Regions from separate parts of the Ideonella margarita genome, predicted to be linked through region 2. Evidence: riboswitches for the same ligand, from Rfam matches in the RefSeq annotation. Region 2 holds a riboswitch; the other holds the start of a gene.

Region 1 (9,823 bases), on a different contig from region 2:
TGGTGTGCGATTGAGGCTGGCGCAGCTCAGAGGTCAATCACCAGCCGCCCACCCTTGGCGCGCGAGCAGCAGGGCAGGAACTGGTCGTTCGCGGCCTGCTCCTCAGGCGTGAGGTACTGGTCGCGGTGGTCCGGCTCACCCGCCAGCACCACGGTCAGGCAGGTGCCGCACACGCCTTGCTCGCACGAGGTGGCGAGGAACACGCCGGCGTCGGTCAGGGCGCGGGCGGCGGTCTGGTCGGCCGCCACGGTGATGATGCGGCCGCTGCGTGACAGCTCCAGCTCGAAGGGCTGATCGCCAGCTTCGGGCGCGGCTGCGGCGAAGGATTCCTGGTGGCGGCGATCAGCGCCCCAGCCTGCGGCCTCTGCGGCGCCCAGCACCGCCTGCATGAAGCCTTGCGGCCCGCAGGTGTAGATGTGGCTGCCGGCCGGGGCTTCGGCCACTTCGCGGGCCAGGTCGAGGCGGGTTTCTGGCTCGTCGTCGAAGTGCAGCGCCACGCTGGCGGCCCAGGGCAGCTGGGCCAGGCGTTCAAGGTAGGGCGCGCGGCTGCGTGAACGTACAGCCAGGTGCAGCTTGAACGAGGCGCCCTGCGCGTGCAGTGCGTGCGCCATCGACAGCAGCGGGGTGATGCCGATGCCGCCGGCCATCAGCAAATGGTGCGCGGCCTGCGGCGCCAGGCTGAACTGGTGACGCGGCGCGCTGATCTGCAAGGTCTGCCCGGCGCGCAGGCCCAGGTGCACCGCGCGTGAGCCGCCGCGCGATTGCGGCGCGTCCAGCACGCCCAGCTCGTAGCGGTCAGCTTCCGTCGGGCTGTTGCACAGCGAATACGGCCGCACCAGGCCACCGGGCAGGTGCACGTCGATGTGATCGCCGGCCTGGAAGGGCGGCAGGTGTTCACCGGGCAGGGGCAACAGTTCGAGGCCGCAGATGTCGGTGGCTTCCTGCCACTTGCGGGCGAGCTGGACGGTGAGCAGCGGGGCTTGGGAAGCGGTGTTGGCGGGTGCGGTCATGCGAAGTTGTCCTGGCCGTTGTGCGCGGCGTGGTGTTCAGTGTCGGTGGAGGCGTTCATCAGCCCGATCAAGGCGTGTTCGCGCATCCAGGTGGCGGCGCGGGTGCCGTCGCCGCGGCGCAGCGCGTCGAGCACGAATTCATGTTGCAGCTGGGCCAGTTGCAGCCGTGCGAATTCCTTGGCCAGTGCGCCGGTGTCCAGCGCAATCGCGTCGGCCGATGCGAAGGGCAGCTGGTTGTTGCGCACCAGGGCGTCGGTGATCACGCTGCTGCCGGTCACGGCCTGCGTGGCGGCCAGCAGCGCTTCGTGGAACTGGCGGTTCAGCGCGCCCCATAGCTCAATGTCGGCGGCTTGAAGGTGGCCCGCTGCCAGCAGGGCGCGGCCCCGGGCCACGGCATCTTCCAGGGCCAGCCGGGCATCGGTGGGCAAACCGGCCTCGGCAATGCGTTGCACGGCCAGGCTTTCCAGGGCGCCCCGCACCTCCACGGCGCTGCGCACATCCGCGGCGCTGAAACCACGCACCACCAGGCCGCGCTTGCCGGTCTTGTGCAGCAGGCCTTCCTGCTCCAGCGCCTTGAATGCCAGCCGCACCGGCGTGCGCGACACGCCCAGCGCATCGGCCACGCCGGCTTCACTCAGGCGGCTGCCGGCAGGCCAGCGGCCTTCGCGCAGTTGCTGGCGCAGGGTGGCCAGCAAGGAGGCTGCCTGCGGGCCTGTGCCAATGCCTTCGGCGCTTTGAATTGAACTCATGGGATCCAATGGTAGCCATCTATTGACAAAATCCATGCATGAAAACCATGATGGGATCCCAAATTAAGGAGTTTGAGATGTTTCCGCTGAATGCTTGGTACGTGGCCGCCATGCCTGACGAGGTCGCGCAGGCGCCGTTGGGCCGTCGCATCTGTGACCTGCCGATCGCCTTCTGGCGTGATGCGCAAGGCCAGGTGCAGGCGGTGGAAGACTTCTGTCCGCACCGCGGTGCCCCGCTGTCGCTGGGCTTCGTGCGTGACGGCCAACTGGTGTGCGGCTACCACGGCCTGGCCATGGGCGGTGATGGCAAGACGGTGAGCATGCCCGGCCAGCGCACCCGCGGCTTCCCTTGCGCCCGGGCCTACCCGGTGGCTGAGCGCTACGGCTTCATCTGGGTGTGGCCGGGCGAGGCCGCCAAGGCCGACGTGAACGCCATTCCGGTGCCGCTGTGGCATGCGCAAGAGGGCTGGGCCTACGGCGGCGGCCTGTATCACATGCCCTGCGACTACCGCCTGCTGGTCGACAACCTGATGGACCTGACGCACGAGACCTATGTGCACGCCAGCAGCATCGGCCAGAAGGAAATTGACGAGGCCCCGGTGGCCACGCAGCTGCTGCCCTCGGGCCAGGTGATCACCGAGCGCCGCATGGGCGGCATCCATGCGCCGCCGTTCTGGCAAGCCGCGATGACGGCCAATGGCCTCGACCCGCAGGCCAAGGTCGACCGCTGGCAGGTGTGCCGCTTCGTGCCGCCGAGCAATGTGTTGATCGACGTGGGTGTGGCCCTCGAAGGCCAGGGCGGTTTCGATGCGCCCGAGCATGCCAAGGTGGCCTCGGTGGTGGTCGACTACATCACCCCGGAAAGCGCCACCAGCTGCTGGTACTTCTGGGGCATGGCCCGCCATTTCAAGCCGGAGGACACGGCGCTCACCGATGCCATCCGCGAAGGCCAGGGCAAGATCTTTGCCGAGGACATGGAGATCCTGCGTCGCCAGCAGGAGAACCTGCTGCGCTGGCCTGACCGCGCCTTGCTGAAGCTCAACATCGACGCAGGTGGCGTGCAGGCCCGCAAGATCATCGACCAGATGCTGGCGGCCGAGGCGCCGCAGGGCTGATCGACAGGCGGGCCTGAGCGGCCCGATGAGTCACTGGCTCAGGCATTGAGCCAGCGATCAATCGCCGCCGCAGCCACCGCCGCAGCCGCCATCGCCACCGCCGTCTCCGCCTCCGTCGCTGCCCCAGCCACCGCCATCGCTGCTGTCGGAAGTGAGGGCGTGCAGGTCACCGGTTTCGCCGCCCCCGCAACCATCACTCCCGACGCCGGTGTCATTGTCACGGCGTTGGCCTTGCGGGCCGTCCAGGCGCCACCAGGTGTGTCCGGGGATTGCGAGTTTGTGGTCGATCGCGAACAGCAGCGGCAGCCGGCTTGGTGTGCGGGGCTGGATGTTGTCGTCATGGCAGGCGGCGCGCCAGGTACGGCGCATGGCGCTCAGGCGGCCCTGCGCGGTGGCCATCGCACCGGTGCTGGCTGGCAGGTGGTGGAAGAAGCTGCCGAAGGCCTGCGCGCAGAACGCCTCATAGGCCCGGGTGTCGAGGATGAAGTGGTGCCACAGCTCATCCACCGCGAGAGAGGGCATGGCCACCGGCAGCGGCCGGGTGCGCGCATGGATGAGGAACCACTGCCGCAGCGCACGCGCCACGAGATGCTGGTCGCGCAGCGTGAGGTGGGGCCATCGCTCGGTCAAGCCATTCAGCAGCCGCGCCGGGAAGACATGACCGCGAATGAAGCGCTCGCGCTCCAGCAATTTCAGACGCCGCTGGGTGCGCCACCACATGCCTGCACCGCCCGCTGCGGCCAGGCCCAGGATCAGGTTGGTGGCGATCAGCATCGGTCGGCTCCTTCAGGGGGCAGCCACCAGGCTGGTGGTGTCGGTTTGTGAACGCAGCGACGAGCCCGTGCGGCGGATGTGCGTCACGGCCGTCGGCCAGCCGCTGCGCAGGTCGACCTTGAATTCGGCGCGGTCATCAACCGTGAGGTTGGCCAGTGTTTCACCGATGTTGGCCGTGGGCTTGCCCATGCGCGTGGCCATGTCGGTCAAGGTGCGCGACATGATGCGCTGGAACGCCGCGCTGTCTACCTTCTGCTGCCAGCCGATGGTGGCGCTGGGGCCTTCCTGCTGCATCACCTGGTACTCGCCGCGGCCTGGAATGGCCTCACCGCCCAGCGCATTTGGCAGGGCCGCGTCGTAGCTGAAGGGCTGGTTCATACCCACCGGCTTGCCCAGCAGGCTGAACATCAGCTGGGCCTCGCGGGTGCTGGTGGCCACCATCTGTGCTTCGGTCGCGAACATCGGCCGAACCTGCTGCATCACCCCGGCCACGGCGGCGTCTGTCATGCCGTTGCTGCGCAGCATCGTGCCCATGTCGGTCAACACCTTGTCCATCAGCGCCTGGATGTCGCGCCAGTTGCGCAGGCCCACCACACCGCGGTCGTGCGACACCACCAGCTCCAGCGTCAGGCCCTTCATCAGGTTCGACATCTGCCGCACCATCGGGTTGGCCGCTGCCTCGGCATCATCCAGCCGGGTTTCGCCGTAGCGCCAGGCCAGCACGCTCTGCTCGCCATTCACGGCCAGCACCTGCACGTCGATGGGCGTGTCGCTGCTCTGCGCCTGCTCAACCAGGTCGTTGCGTGCGCGGGCGCGGGTCTTGGTCAGCACATAGCGGCGGGTGTCGCCCACGGCCCAGCGCACCTGCACCAGCGGGGCGGCGGGTGTTGCGGCAGAGGGGGCAGCGGGCGCTGTGGCGGCCGCGGCCTTCGCCGACTGCCCGGGCTTGGCCGCGGCGGCGCTCTCGGTCGCGGTGGCTGGCAAGGCCAGGCAGCACAGGGCAGCCGCCATGGCCGTGATGGCCGCGAACCTGGGCGCCAGGGCGCTGCAGCGCCGTGCGCGCCAGTGTGAAAAACGGGTCAGCATGGCCGCCAGTCTACGTGCACCGTGATGACAAGCTGGCGGGGCCTGTGGCATAGTCCGGCCCGCAACGGGTGCCTGAGAAATCTCTGATCAAGCACCCGCTGACAACGCATCGGGAGAGCCCGACACCCCTTGAGACACAGGTGGTGAAGGCGCCGAAGGAGCAACCACCCCGGAAACTCTCAGGCCCCAGGACCGGTGCGTTGCGAAGTCACTCTGAAGAGCCGCCGGTGTCGTCACCCGGTGCACCGAAGGAGCAAATGCCCGCCGCCCAAGGCCGGGTGTGAATCTCTCAGGTCATGGAACAGAGGGGGTGCCTGCTGCCGCATGGGTGCGCTGCAGGCGTCCCTGATCGACGTTCCATGGAGCACTTCGCATGTCTCGCACCATTGCCGTCGTTGGCGGCGGCATCACCGGCGTCACCACCGCCTATGCCCTGGCCCGCCGCGGCCACACCGTCACCCTGTTCGAAAAGCATCGCTACGCCGCGATGGAAACCTCGTTCGCCAATGGCGGGCAGTTGTCGGCCTCGAACGCCGAGGTCTGGAACCACCTGTCCACGGTGGTCAAGGGCCTGAAGTGGATGCTGCGCAGCGACGCACCGCTGCTGGTGAACCCGAAGCCCAGCTGGCACAAGCTCAGCTGGTTCGCCGAGTTCATCGCCAACATCCCGCACTACGAGCGCAACACCGTGGCCACCGCCAAGCTGGCGATTGCCGCGCGCGACCACCTGTATGCGTGGGCCGCCGAAGAGGGCGTTGATTTCGACCTGCGCCGCCAGGGCATCCTGCACATCTACCGCGACAAGCCCGGCTTCGACCACGCCGCCAAGGTGAGCGAGCTGCTGGCCCAGGGCGGCTTGCCCCGCCGTGCCGTCACACCGGCCGAGATGCGGGCCATCGAGCCCACGCTGGCCGGCGCTTACTACGGCGGCTTCTACACCGAGAGCGACGCCACCGGCGACATCCACAAGTTCACCACCGGCCTGGCCGCTGCCGCGCAACGCCGGGGCGTGAACTGCCTGTACGGCCAGGACGTGCGCCGCGTGGAAGCCGATGCCAGCCAGGCCCGCATCAGCGTGGCCACCGACGCCGGAGAGCAGACCTTGGCCTTTGACGCCGTGGTGGTGTGTGCCGGCACCGCCAGCCGCGCGATTGCCGCGGGCCTGGGTGACCGGGTCAACATCTACCCGGTGAAGGGCTACTCCATCACCGTGAACCTGAATGACGCACAGAGCCAGGCGGCCGCGCCACAGGTGAGCCTGCTGGACGACGCCACGAAGCTCGTCACCAGCCGCCTGGGCGTCGACCGCTTCCGCGTGGCCGGCACGGCCGAGTTCAACGGCATGAACCGTGACATCCGCGCTGACCGCATCAAGCCGCTGGTGGATTGGGTGAACCAGTGCTTCCCGGGCGTGAGCACCCGCAGCGTGGTGCCATGGGCCGGCTTGCGGCCGATGCTGCCCGACATGCTGCCGCGTGTGGGCCGCGGTCGTTTGCCGACGGTGTTTTACAACACCGGCCACGGCCACCTGGGCTGGACGCTGAGTGCCGTGACCGCCGACATGGTGGCTGGGGTGCTGACCGATGCGCTGGGCGCACCGGCCACGGTGGCTGCGGGTGGTTTGCAGCCGGCTGTCTGAGCCAGCGCCTGCGTCGACGTGGAACAGGCCAGCGTCCTTTCAGGCGCTGAAGCTCAAATCACCAAACCAGGCCCTGCTCTGGATGCGCAGATCGTCACTGTCGGTGAGCACACCGACGTGGCGGATGCGCCCGGGTGGCGGCTCACCGAACACGCGCTGGTAATCGAGCGCGACGTTTCGGCGGTGCTGTCGCCACTCACCGAGGTGCGCCGCGCCGCTGTCCACCACCAGGTAGCGGATGCGCGAGCTGCGCGGGTACTGGAAGATGGCCTCGAGCGGGCCCTGGCCGTCCCACACGTACATCAGCGTGGCGTGCGGCAGCACATGGCCCGTGAATAGCTCCACCTGCTCGTGGAAGATGGTTTCGCGCAGCGTGAGCTTGGGCGGCGGGCCGTCGAAGGTGATCACCACGCGGGCCGGCGCATCGTCCAGATCGTCGTCGGCCACGGTGGCGCGAGGGTCGATCTCATCCACCCGCCATGAAAAGTTCAGCCACGGCGTTTGCCTCGGGTCGATGTTCACATCGCAGCGCAAGCCCGACACCGAGCGCGCCGCGTCGGCCTGCACCACCATGCGGCCGTCCTTGCGGGTGAGCTCGTAGTGGGTGGGCGGCAGGTCACGCCGCATGATGTGCGGGTGCCAGCCGGCGGGCAGGCTGCCCACATCGCCGCCGCCGGTGAAGGGCAGCGGGCCGCGGCTGCCGGTGGGCAGCGCTGCGGTGGCGCTGTCGGGTGGGCCGGCTTCGCCCTGGCGTGCCAAAGGCGCGCACCCGGCCACCAGCCAGCCCGCGGCCGCCGCACACCACAAGCGGCGTTGCGGCTGGGCGAGAGGCGCTGACGTGCTGGTGCAGGCCTCAGTGCGGGCGTCAGTGTGGTCGGACAAGGTCGCTGGCAGGTGTGGGTGCGGCATGGGGCAGGGCAGTCACAAGTGCCTACAACCGGGCACAAGCGCAGCATGCTCGCCTTGGGCCGTGTCAGGGGGATGACGACGTAAGATCCAGGCCATTCCCGAGATCTTTTGATCTGTTTTTTCAAATCCATCCCTACATCCATTTCGCCTGCGGGCCGGAGTTCACCATGCGTTCTGCTTCCTTCCGTTGGGCCTGCGCCGCTGTGCTGGCCGTGGCCGCCACCCAACCTGCGCTGGCTGACACCATCACCTCCTCGGCGTCCAGCGCGGCGTCGCAGTCGGTGGGCAGCTCGTCCACCTCGATCGAGAAGTCCAGCAAGTCCTCGTCGGGCCAGGAACGCACGGCGGCCGGCGATTACCGCGTCATCGACATCACCGTGGCCGAGCAGCGCCCGGGCCTGGTCCGTGTGCAACTGCAAGCCGTGGCCGACGCCAGCGCCGAAGGTGGGCTGTTCGTCTGGATGCCGCAAACCGTGGCCGAAGCCGCCCAGGTGACCGTGGGCGGCGTGGTGGCCGCACAGGCCCGCGACTACGGCGTGGCCTTTGCCGACGCTACCAGCGGCCGCGCCTTCTTCCTGGTGCTGGACGACGCGGTGTACCGCGAACTGGGCAGCCAGGTCGTCGTGCTCTGATGCGTTTGACGGGCTCGGTGAGCCCGGCGGGCCTGTGTGCGTTGCTGGTGTTGCTGGCCGGGCTTGCCACCAGCAGTCCGGCTTTCGCCTTCAGCAGCGGCAGTGCATCGCTGCGCCTGTGCGACAGCCCGTCGCGTCTGGGCGCGCCTGAGCAAGACCGTCTGCTGCGGTTTGCCGGCCGCATCAAGGCGGAGTTGGCCGCCAGTGGCCAGGCCCTCGCGCTGATCGCCCGCTCGGGCACCGACCTGCGTCGGGTGGGCCTGCGGTATTCGCATGCCGGCCTGGCCCTGCGTGACAGCGCCGCCAGCCCCTGGGCGGTGCGCCAGCTGTATTACGCCTGCGAAGAAGGGGCGCCGCGCCTGTTTGACCAGGGCTTGCCCGGCTTCGTGATGGGCGCCGACAACCCGGCACTCGGCCACGTGTCGGTGCTGCTGCTGCCGCCCGGTGCGGCGGCCGATCTGGCGCAGAGCGCGCTCGACAAGCCCACCGCCCTGTCGGTGCTGCACCCGGCCTACAGCGCCAATGCGTATGCCTTCAGCACCACGTTCCAGAACTGCAACCAGTGGGTGGCCGAGCTGATGGCCGTGAGCTGGGGGCGATTGAGCGTGCCGGCATCGTCAGAAGCGGCACCCGCAGCGGTGGCCACTACCCCCGCCACTACCCCCGCCACTACCCCCGCCACTACCCCCGCCACCACGCGCGCCGCCGCACAAGCCTGGCTGCAGGCTGCGGGCTATGTGCCCACGCCGGTGCAGGTGCGCTGGCGGCCGGTGGTGTGGCTGGCGCCGCTGGTGCCCTATGTGCACAACAGCGACCACCCTGAGGCCGATCTGGCCGCGGCGGTTTACCGCGTCAGCATGCCCGATGCGCTGGAAGCGTTTGCCCGGGCGCAGCACCCCGGCGCCCAGCGCCTGGAGTTCTGCCACGACGCGCGGCAGATCGTGCTGCGGCGTGACGGTGCGCCATTGCCCGACGATTGCTCGGCGGGCGAAGGCGACACCGTCTGGCCGCTGGACTGAGGCCGCTGGTTTCAGTCCGATCAGCAGCGCTCGAAGATGGCCGCAATGCCCTGGCCACCGCCAATGCACATGGTAGCCAGCGCGTAGCGGCCGCCCGTGCGGTGCAGCTCGTAGATCGCCTTGGTGGCGATGATCGCGCCCGTGGCCCCCACCGGGTGACCCAGCGAAATGCCCGAGCCGTTCGGGTTCACCTTCTCCGGATCAAACCCCAGCAGCTTGGCCACCGCGCAGGCCTGGGCCGCAAAGGCTTCGTTGGCTTCGATCACGTCGATGTCGCCCACCTGCAGGCCGGCGCGTTGCAGCGCGATGCGCGTGGCCGGCACGGGCCCCAGGCCCATCAGCTTGGGGTCGAGGCCGGCGTGGCCGTGGCTCACCAGCCGGGCCAGCGGCTTCAGGCCCTGGGCTTTCACCGCATCACCGGTAGCCAGCACCAGCGCGGCGGCGCCGTCGTTCAGGCCCGAGGCGTTGCCGGCGGTCACGCTGCCGTCCGGCTTGAAAGCCGGGCGCATCTTGGCCAGTGATTCCACGGTGGTGTCGCCACGCACATGCTCGTCGGTGGCGAAGCTGATGGTGCCCTTGCGGCTGGCGATCTCCACCGGCACGATCTGCGAGGTGAACCGGCCTTCGGCCACGGCACGGGCGGCGCGCTGCTGGCTCACCACGGCCAGCTCGTCCTGCATCTGGCGGGTGATGCCTTCCTGGGCCGCCACGTTTTCGGCGGTGATGCCCATGTGGATCTTGTGGAAGGGGTCGTGCAGGATGCCGAGCATGTAGTCGGTCATCACGGCGTCACCCATGCGCTGGCCCCAGCGGGCAGCTGGCATCAGGTAAGGGCCGCGGCTCATCGACTCGGCGCCAGCGCCAATCGCCACGTCGGCATCGCCCATCTG
Region 2 (9,823 bases):
ACGCGATGGTGAAGGCCGGCTCGGCTGATCCGGCGAAGTACCTGCCGGTGCTGGCGAAGACGAACGGCTACAAGGGCGTGACCGGCACGATCGCGTTCGACGAAAAGGGTGACGTGAAGAACGGCGCCCTGACCCTGTTCACCTACAAGGGTGGCAACCGCGAGCAGATCGCGGTCGTGCGCTGATCTCGGACTCCAAGGGTTGATTGACAGGGGCTGCCGAAAGGCAGCCCCTTTTTTCATGCCCGGCCGCTCAGGCGCGGCCTGTCGTCAGCATTCGACGATGTTCACCGCCAGGCCACCGCGCGCGGTTTCCTTGTACTTGGTCTTCATGTCGGCGCCGGTTTCGCGCATGGTCTTGATGACCTTGTCCAGGCTCACGTGGTGAACGCCGTCGCCGCGCAGCGCCATCCGGGCCGCGTTTATCGCCTTCACCGACGCGATGGCGTTGCGCTCGATGCACGGAATCTGCACCAGCCCGCCCACCGGGTCGCAGGTCAGCCCGAGGTGGTGCTCCATGCCGATCTCGGCCGCGTTTTCCACCTGTTCCGGCGTGCCGCCTGACACAGCAGCCAGGGCTGCAGCGGCCATCGAGCAGGCCACGCCCACTTCGCCCTGACACCCGACCTCGGCACCCGAGATGCTGGCGTTCTCCTTGTAGAGAATGCCGATGGCCGCAGCGGTGAGCAGGAAGTCGATCACGCCCTGTTCGTTCGCACCGGGGATGAAGCGGTGGTAGTAGTGCAGCACGGCCGGCAAGATGCCTGCCGCACCGTTGGTGGGCGCTGTCACCACACGGCCGCCGGCTGCGTTTTCCTCGTTCACGGCCAGCGCGTACAGATTCACCCAGTCCATCACCTGCAGCGGGTCGCGCAGGGCGGCTTCGGGATTGGCGGTGAGTGACGCATGCAGCGCGGCGGCACGCCGACGCACCTTGAAGCCACCCGGCAAGATGCCTTCGGTCTTGCAGCCACGGCTGACGCAGGCCTGCATCACGTCCCAGATGCGCAGCAGGCCGGAGCGGATGTCTTCCGCCGTGCGCCAGTGCAGCTCGTTGCGCCACATCACCTGCGCAATGCTCAGGCCATGGGCCTGGCATTGCGCCAGCAATTGCGCACCGGTGGTGAAGGGCAAGGGCAGCACGGTGGCGTCTGGGGCGATCACCTTCTGGCGTGAACCGTCGGCTGCCACTTCGTCACTCACCACGAAGCCACCGCCCACCGAGTAATAGATGCGGCTGTCGATCTCCTGCCCCTGCGCGTCGAAGGCCGCCAGCTTCATGCCATTGGCATGGAAGGGCAGGGTTTCGCGGCGCATGAACAGCAGGTCTTCCTTCTCGATGAAGCTCACTGCGTGATGCCCTGCCACCAGCAGCTGATGTTCGGTGCGGATGGCCGCCAGCAGCTCAGGCACCTTCTCCACATCCACCGTGTCGGGCTCATGCCCGGCCAGGCCGAGCAGCACGGCGGTGTCGCTGCCGTGGCCCTTGCCAGTCGCACCGAGTGAGCCATACAGCCAGCAGCGCACACGCGCGGTGCTGGCCAGATGGCCGCTGGCGACCAGGCGGTTGACGAACAGACGCGCAGCCCGCATCGGCCCGACCGTGTGCGAGCTGCTGGGCCCGATGCCGATCTTGAACAGGTCAAACACTGAAACGGCCATGGTGCGAGGTCTCCGGATCGAGGGTGCCCGGCGAAGTGTGTGCCGGTGATGTGAACGGGGCCGCATGCAGCGGCCCCGGGAGTTGGCTGGGCCCCGCAGCTTGTCCGGGGCGTTTCAGCGCGTCAGTCAGCCAGTTCGCTGATGGGCAGGCAGCTGCAGAACAGGTTGCGGTCACCGTAGACGTTGTCGACACGGCCCACCGGCGACCAGTACTTGTTGCGGCGCAGCGCGGGCAGCGGGTAGGCAGCCTGCTCGCGGCTGTAGGCGTGTGCCCAGTCGCTGCTCAGCAGGCTCTCGGCCGTGTGCGGTGCGTTCTTCAGCGGGTTGTCCTCGCGCGGCCACACGCCGTTTTCCACCTGGCGAATCTCTTCGCGGATGGCGATCATCGCGTCGCAGAAGCGGTCGAGTTCTGCCAGCGGCTCGCTTTCGGTCGGCTCGACCATCAGCGTGCCGGCCACCGGGAACGACAGCGTCGGTGCGTGGAAGCCGTAGTCGATCAGGCGCTTGGCCACGTCCTCGGCGCCAATGCCCGATGCCTCCTTCAGCGGACGCAGGTCCAGGATGCATTCGTGGGCCACACCGCCGCCCTTGATGCCGGCCTTGCCGCCGCTGTAGTGGATGTCGTAGTGGTCAGCCAGTCGTGCAGCCACATAGTTGGCGCTGAGGATGGCCACTTCGGTGGCGGCCTTCAGGCCTTCGGCACCCATCATGCGTACGTACATCCAGCTGATCGGCAGCACGGCCGCGTTGCCCAGCGGCGCGGCAGACACGGCACCCACGCCACCGGCGCGCACCTGGCCCGCCGTGGCATGGCCCGGCAGGAAGGGCACGAGGTCTTCGACCACGCAGACCGGACCGACGCCCGGGCCGCCACCGCCGTGAGGGATGCAGAAGGTCTTGTGCAGGTTCAGGTGGCTCACGTCGCCGCCAAACTCACCCGGCGCGGCCACGCCGACCAGCGCGTTCATGTTGGCGCCGTCGACATACACGCGGCCACCGTGCTGGTGCACGAGCGCGCACAGCTCCTTCACCCGTGGCTCGAACACGCCGAAGGTGGACGGGTAGGTGATCATCACCGCCGCCAGTTTGTCGGTGTGTTGTTCGCACTTGGCGCGCAGGTCGTCGAGGTCAACGTTGCCGCCGGCGTCACACTTCACCACCACCACCTGCATGCCCACCATCTGGGCCGAGGCCGGGTTGGTGCCGTGGGCACTTTCCGGGATCAGGCAGATGGTGCGCTGCTCGTCGCCGCGCGACAGGTGCCAGCCGCGGATCGCCAGCAAGCCGGCGTACTCACCCTGCGAGCCGGCATTCGGCTGCAGGCTGATGCCGGCGTAACCGGTGGCCTGGCACAGCCAGGCGGTCAGCTGGTCATTCAGCAACTGGTAACCCGCCAATTGCTCAGCCGGCGCAAACGGGTGCAGGTGGGCAAACTCCGGCCAGGTGATGGGCAGCATCTCGCTGGTGGCGTTCAGCTTCATCGTGCACGAACCCAGCGGGATCATCGTGCGGTCCAGCGCCAGGTCCTTGTCCGACAGCTTGCGGATGTAGCGCAGCATTTCGGTTTCGGAGTGGTGGCTGTTGAACACCGGGTGGCTCAGGAAGCCGCTTTGGCGCTGCAGACCTTCCGGCAGGCGCAGGGCTACGCCAGCTTCCCATTCAGACACTTCCGGCACGGTCTGGCCTTCGGTGCTGAACCACAGCAGCAGGTCGGCTAGGTCGGCGCGGGTGGTGGTTTCGTCGAGCGTCACACCCAGCACTGTGTCAGAGACGCGGCGCAGGTTGGCGCCGCTGGCCACGGCACGGGCGGCGATTTCGTCGGTGCGGGCACCGGTGCGGATGCTCAGCGTGTCGAAGGCGGTCGTGTTCAGGACCTCGTGGCCCAGGCGCGCCAGGCCTTCGGCCAGCACGGCCGTGAAGCTGGCCACGCGACGGGCGATGCGGGTCAGGCCGGTCGGGCCGTGATAGACCGCGTACATGCTGGCCATGACGGCCAGCAGCACCTGCGCCGTGCAGATGTTGGAGGTGGCCTTTTCACGGCGGATGTGCTGCTCGCGGGTTTGCAGCGCCAGGCGGTAAGCAGGGTTGCCGTGGGCGTCCACGCTCACGCCCACCAGACGGCCGGGCAGCGAGCGCTTGAATTCGTCCTTGCAGGCCAGGTAGGCGGCGTGCGGGCCACCGGCGCCCATCGGCACACCGAAGCGCTGGGTGTTGCCCAGCACAATGTCTGCGCCCCATTCACCCGGGGGCGTCAGCAGGGTCAGGGCCAGCAGATCAGCGGCCACGATGACGGCGGCCTGCTTGGCATGCACGGCGTCGGTCAGTGCGCGCAGATCCGGGATGTGGCCGGTGCTGGCCGGGTACTGCGCCAGCACAGCGAAACAGTCGTGCTCAGCGACCAGCTGCTGCAGCTCGCCCACCACCACGCTCAGGCCGAGCGGCTCGGCGCGGGTGCGCACCACTTCGATGGTCTGCGGGTGGCAATCGGCCGACACCAGGATCACCTGGCTCTTGGACTTCACGCTGCGCTTGGCCAGGGTCATGGCTTCGGCTGCGGCGGTGGCCTCGTCGAGCATCGAGGCATTGGCCATCGCCATGCCCGTCAGGTCGGTGACCATGGTCTGGAAGTTCACCAGGGCTTCCATGCGGCCCTGCGAGATCTCGGCCTGGTACGGCGTGTAGGCCGTGTACCAAGCAGGGTTCTCGAGGATGTTGCGCAGGATGACGCCCGGCGTGTGGGTGCCGTGGTAGCCCTGGCCGATGAAGCTCTTGAGCACCTGGTTCTGCTGCGCAATGCCGCGCAATTCAGCCAGCGCCTGCGCTTCGCTGACGGCCGCCGGCAAGCGCATCGCTTCCGGGCGACGGATGCTCTCCGGCACGATGGTGCTGATGAGCGCCTCACGCGATGCAGCGCCGATCACGCTGAGCATGCGGGCTTCATCGTCAGCCCAGGGGCCGATGTGACGGGCGGTGAATTCGCTGGCGTTTTCCAGCGCGGCAAGGGTGTGTGTCATGGCAGTGCGGCGAAAGCGGCAGATGTGTTCAAACGCCCGGTGGCCCGATGCGGCAAGGCATGGCAACAGGGCAGGGGCAACAGGGAGTTTCAGGGGCCGCAGGTGAGTGCGGCCAACCCATCACAGGGTCTTGAGCAGCGCGTCGTACGCGGTGGCGTCCATCAGGCCGTCCAGCTCGGCGGGGTTCGCCAGCTTGACCTTGAAGAACCAGCCAGCGGCCAGCGGGTCGGTGTTGGCCAGCGACGGATCGTCACGCAGCGCGTCGTTCACGGCCACGACTTCACCGTCGACCGGCATGTAGACATCGGCAGCGGCCTTGACCGATTCGACGACGCCGGCGATGTCGCCCTTGGCGTAGGTCTTGCCCACTTCCGGCAGGTCCACGAACACCACATCGCCCAGGGCGTCCTGGGCGTGCACGGTGATGCCCACCACGGCGGCTGCGCTGTCAGCGGCGTTGATCCATTCGTGGTCGGCGGTGTACTTGATCGACATGTCGGGGCTCCTGGAGCTTTTCAGGGTCAGAGGAAAGGAAATGGGAAGGAAATCGGGGCGACGCGCTCAGCCGCTCAGCCGCGGTAATAGCGGTTCGGCGTGAACGGCATGGCGGTGACGGTCATCGGCAGGCGCTTGCCGCGCACTTCGGCGAAGACCTGGGTGCCCACGGCGGCATGATCCACCGGCAGGTAAGCCATGGCAATCGGCGTGTTGACGGTCGGGCCGAGCGTGCCGCTGGTGACGGTGCCCAGGCGGGTGCCGTCGGCCGAGACGATCGCTGCGCCTTCACGCACCGGGGCGCGCTCGGCGCCCACCAGGCCCACGCGCTTGCGGGCAGCACCAGCCGCCAGTTGCGCGTCGATGACGGCTGCACCGGGGTAGCCGCCAGCACGGGCGCCACCGGTGCGGCGCACCTTCTGGATGGCCCAGGTCAGCGCGGCTTCCACTGGCGTCGTGGTGGTGTCGATGTCATGGCCGTACAGGCACAGGCCGGCTTCCAGGCGCAGCGTGTCGCGCGCACCCAGGCCAGCAGGCTTGACTTCCGGCTCGGCGAGCAATGCACGCGCCAAGGCTTCGGCCTGGTCCTGGTGCACGGAGATCTCGAAGCCGTCTTCGCCGGTGTAGCCCGAGCGGGTGACGAAGCAATCGGCACCGGCCAGCGTGAACACGCCGCCGGTCATGAAGGTCAGGCTGGCCACGGCCGGGTTGAGGCGGCTCAAAGCGGTCACGGCCTGCGGCCCTTGCAGGGCCAGCAGCGCGCGCTCAGGCATGGGAATCACCTCGCACAGGTGGCCGATGTGCTGCTTGAGATGGGCAATGTCAGCGTCCTTGCAGCCAGCATTCACCACCACGAACAGGTCACCAAACGCGGCGGCAGCGTCGGCCTGCGGGCGGGTGATCATCAGGTCGTCCAGCAACGTGCCTTGCTCGCTGGTGAACAACGCGTAACGCTGCTTGCCAGCCGGCAGGTCGATCACGTCAACGGGCACCAGCGTTTCCAGCGCAGCGCCGGAGCCAGCGCCCACCAGGCGCAGCTGGCCCATGTGCGACACGTCGAAAAGCGCGGCCGCATCACGACACTGGCGGTGTTCGGCCATCAGACCGGCGGGGTACTGCACCGGCATGGCGTAGCCGGCGAACGGCACCATGCGTGCGCCCAGTTCCAGGTGCAGCGCGTGCAGCGGCGTGTGGTGCAGGGAAGTTTGATCTGGGGCGGCAGCGGACATGTGGAGCTTTCGAGGGCAGTTCTGACTTAACCACGCAATGGTTGAGAAGTGCCCCCGCTGTCCGCTTTACCTGAGAGATTGACAGTGCCGTGGATGACGGACACCGCTTGCCCCTTCGGTGGACAAGCTCGACGGCTTGTCTCTCTCCAGTGAGGAACGTCTTGCTTGTTACGGCAAGCCGCTTGTCAGTCCTTTTGCCTGAGCGTTCGAGGGGTGAACCTCTGCGCCTTCGGCGGCCCCGGATGGAGCTCTCTCCTGACAAGACGGCAGTGTACCCGAGCCGCATCGCCGCCATCGCGCGCCAGCCGCTTCGGGTGCAGAATTTGATGCTTGCCTGGGCTGCTGACGCGCCCGCACAGATCATGAACGGACCCTTGAATGCCTCCACGCCTATTGCTCAACGCCCTTGCGGCGACCATCGTTTTCGCTGTGTGTCCGATGAGTCATGCCGCAAGGGCAGCAACACCCGCTGAGGCAGCACCCGTGCGGGTCAAGCTGACAACCACAGCCGGTGACATCGTGGTGCAACTCGAATCGAGCCGGGCACCGCTGTCGTCGGCGGATTTCCTGCGCTATGTGACGACTGGCCTGTACCAGCAGCAGGCTGGCTTCTACCGCGTCGTGCGGGAGGACAACGACCGAGGCTCACCGCCCATCCAGGTCATCCAGGGCGGTTTGCTGGACGAGAACCGGGAGTTGCCGCCGGTGACGCATGAGCCCACGTCAATGACTGGCTTGAAGCACCTTGACGGCAGCCTGTCGCTGGCGCGCGGCGCGCCGGGCACTGGTGGCGGGGCTGCGTTCTTCATCTGCGTCGGCGATCAACCCGGGCTGGATGCAGGTGCCGCGCGCAACCCAGATCGACAGGGATTCGCCGTGTTCGGCCGTGTCGTGAGCGGGATGGATGTGGTGCGCCGCATTCATGCCAGCGTCACCGACCCGGAGCAGGGCGAGGCGTATGTCCGCGGCCAGATGCTGAAGGAGCCGGTGCGCATCACTCGGGCCGCAGTGGTCGATTGACCCCATCGCTTGCGGCCACGCCAATAAAAAGGCCTCCAGAGCAGAACTCATGGAGGCCGTTGGGTGCCCGGAGAGGGCTCCGGATTGGTTGATCAATCCGGTGAATGAGGTTGACGAGCCTGATCTCGGCACTGGTTGCAACAGTTAGGGCTGCTTGGTTCCCCACCTGACCCAGTTGGCTGCGCTTCCATGCGAGGAGGCCCGTCAGCATTGATTGTAGGCGATGGCAGCGTCATTCCGGCGGGCGGGCATTCAACTCTTTATTTGGCAGCAACAGACGCACGCCGCCGTCGTCGCGCAGTTCCAGCTTGCCCTGCGTAGCCAGCTCCAGCACGACCCGGCTGACCATCTCGCGCGAGGCGCCCACCATGCGTGCCAGCTCATGGCGCGAGACCCGCTCTCGCACGATGCGAGAGCCGATCTGTTCGGGCTCCGACATGTCGTGCAGCGCCCGCATCACACGGCCGGGTACATCTTTCAGGGCGAGCGAATTGATCTGGCGGTGTGCACGGCGCAAACGCTTGACCAGGGTGCGCATCAACATCCACGACAGCACCGGGCGATCAGGCAAGGTGCGTGCAAGCACCGCACCGGGCAATTCCAGCACGTCGCAGTTGGTTTCGCAGCGTACGCTGGCAGAGTGCGGCTGGTTGTCGATCAGGCACATCTCGCCGGCATGGTCGCCGGTGCGCAGCACATCCAGAATGACTTCGCGGCCACGGTTGTCGGTGCGCAGCACGTGGGCCTTGCCTTGCAGCAGGATGTAGAGCGAATGGCCATGCTGGCCCTGTTCAAGAATGTATTCCCCGCGCATGTATCGGCGCTTGAAGCTTTGCGCGGCGAGTTCCTGGGCTTGCTCGATCGGTAGCGCCGCAAGCAGCGGAATGTTGAGTAGCAGGCCTGGGCCCAAAGGCTGAGGCGGTCGGTTGGGTTCTTCGTGCAGGTGATCGGGCAGGGGCATCGGGCAACCAGAGGCATGTGGTGGCAGAAAACTTGCCGTCCTGCTGGCAAGTGCGTGGCGCTGCGCGGGGCAGCCATGCCTTTTCTTTAACGGGTGACCATGCTAGGTCGCTGCAATCGATTGACAAACAGCCGTTCGTCGGGTGCCCCTTGCCGCAACTCATTGCTGCGCAAATGTGTCTCTCCCGTGACACATGAACGCGCAGATTTCCATGAAAAAAGCCACCCTAGGCGTTTGCCCGGGTGGCTTTTGGGTGGGTTTTAAGCTCCGTTGAGCTGCGTTGCGCTCAGTGTGGGCTCAGTGTGGGCTCAATGTGGCTTCAGTGCAGCGTCGGCGCGTACTCAGCGCAGTTGCAGGTCGTCATTGCCGAAGGTGACATTGATCGGCTCGATCACCACCTGCTTCGGGCCTGCTTCGACCACGCCGGCAATCACCGCATCCACGCCCAGCGCCTTCGAGATCTCGACGGTGCGTGCAGCGTCCTCGGCCTTGACGAACAGGGCAAAACCGGCGCCCATGTTCAGCGTGGAGTAGGCCTCGCGGTCGTCGTGGTGGGCGTGCTTCTGGATGAAGCTCAGCACCGGCGGCACGGCCGGCACGGTGTGAATGCGGTAGGTGAGGGTGCTTGGGTGCCGCAGCAGCTTGCGCCAGCCGTGGCCGGTGATGTTGGCGCAGTAGTGCATCGACACGCCAGCCTTGGCCAGCGCTTCGGTGACCGGGCTGTACAACGTGGTCGGGGCCAGCAGGGCCTCGCCGTAATTCAGGCCGGGCGCCACTTCGGTCAGATAGCCTTCCGGCAGACGCTCGAGCAGCTTGCGGGCCAGGCTCAGGCCGTTGGCATGGATGCCGCTGGACGACAGCAGCACGATGACGTCGCCTTCAGCGAGCTCATCGCCGACGCTCAGGCGCGACTTCGGGCTGATGATGCCGGTGCAGGAGGCTGCCAGGTCGATGCGCCCGCTTTCCACAATACCCGCCAGGGCCGGCGTTTCGCCGCCGCCCCAAGCCACGCCGCAGGTGTCGCAGGCTGCTTTCCAGCCCGCCACCAGGGCTTGCGCCCGCTGGGCGTCGCCGAACCAGTCGCTGCCACCGGCAGCCCAGTAGGCCTGCACCACCAGCGGCGTGGCGCCGACGGTGATCAGGTCATTCACGGCCATGGCAATGGTGTCCTGGGCGATGCCGGCGTAGTAGCTCTTGCCCGTCAGGGCGTGCATCTCGTCGGCCACCAGGGCCTTGGAGCCGAGGCATTCAACGATGCTGGCGAGGTAAAACGGGCCCACGTCCACGACGTAGGCGGATTCGCCGCGCGAGGCCTTCACCTCGGTGAAGCCGTGGGCGGTGAGGTGGCCGGCGGTGGCTGCGGCAGCGCGCTGTGCGGCCACCTTCAGCGGATCGATCAGGTCGTAGTTCACGCCGGCCTGTTCATAGCTCAGGGTGGCGCCG

The links. Region 2 has a riboswitch for glycine ahead of gcvT (glycine cleavage system aminomethyltransferase GcvT). Riboswitches for the same ligand answer to the same signal wherever they lie in the genome.
Region 1: it holds a riboswitch for glycine, as region 2 does, so the genes downstream of both, AACH00_RS16345 (D-amino acid dehydrogenase) here and gcvT (glycine cleavage system aminomethyltransferase GcvT) in region 2, are expected to answer to the same signal.

What each region holds. Positions count from the first base shown of each region.
Region 1 is NZ_JBBUTI010000012.1:40,880-50,702, forward strand. It holds gene AACH00_RS16315 (pectate lyase family protein) at 1-14, shown strand, start outside; gene AACH00_RS16320 (PDR/VanB family oxidoreductase) at 27-1,010, opposite strand; gene AACH00_RS16325 (GntR family transcriptional regulator) at 1,007-1,759, opposite strand; gene AACH00_RS16330 (Rieske 2Fe-2S domain-containing protein) at 1,837-2,874, shown strand; gene AACH00_RS16335 (glycine-rich domain-containing protein) at 2,932-3,648, opposite strand; gene AACH00_RS16340 (hypothetical protein) at 3,661-4,734, opposite strand; glycine riboswitch at 4,835-4,939, shown strand; gene AACH00_RS16345 (D-amino acid dehydrogenase) at 5,108-6,373, shown strand; gene AACH00_RS16350 (DUF3047 domain-containing protein) at 6,413-7,255, opposite strand; gene AACH00_RS16355 (hypothetical protein) at 7,450-7,914, shown strand; gene AACH00_RS16360 (DUF2145 domain-containing protein) at 7,914-8,933, shown strand; gene AACH00_RS16365 (acetyl-CoA C-acyltransferase family protein) at 8,954-9,823, opposite strand, start outside.
Region 2 is NZ_JBBUTI010000018.1:44,875-54,697, reverse strand. It holds partial or broken gene AACH00_RS19270 (ABC transporter substrate-binding protein) at 1-185, shown strand, start outside; gene AACH00_RS19265 (L-serine ammonia-lyase) at 270-1,661, opposite strand; gene gcvP (aminomethyl-transferring glycine dehydrogenase) at 1,784-4,675, opposite strand; gene gcvH (glycine cleavage system protein GcvH) at 4,796-5,170, opposite strand; gene gcvT (glycine cleavage system aminomethyltransferase GcvT) at 5,245-6,399, opposite strand; glycine riboswitch at 6,447-6,559, opposite strand; glycine riboswitch at 6,576-6,667, opposite strand; gene AACH00_RS19245 (peptidylprolyl isomerase) at 6,883-7,419, shown strand; RNA gene ffs (signal recognition particle sRNA small type) at 7,529-7,625, opposite strand; gene AACH00_RS19235 (Crp/Fnr family transcriptional regulator) at 7,652-8,233, opposite strand; gene AACH00_RS19230 (AIR synthase-related protein) at 8,722-9,823, opposite strand, start outside.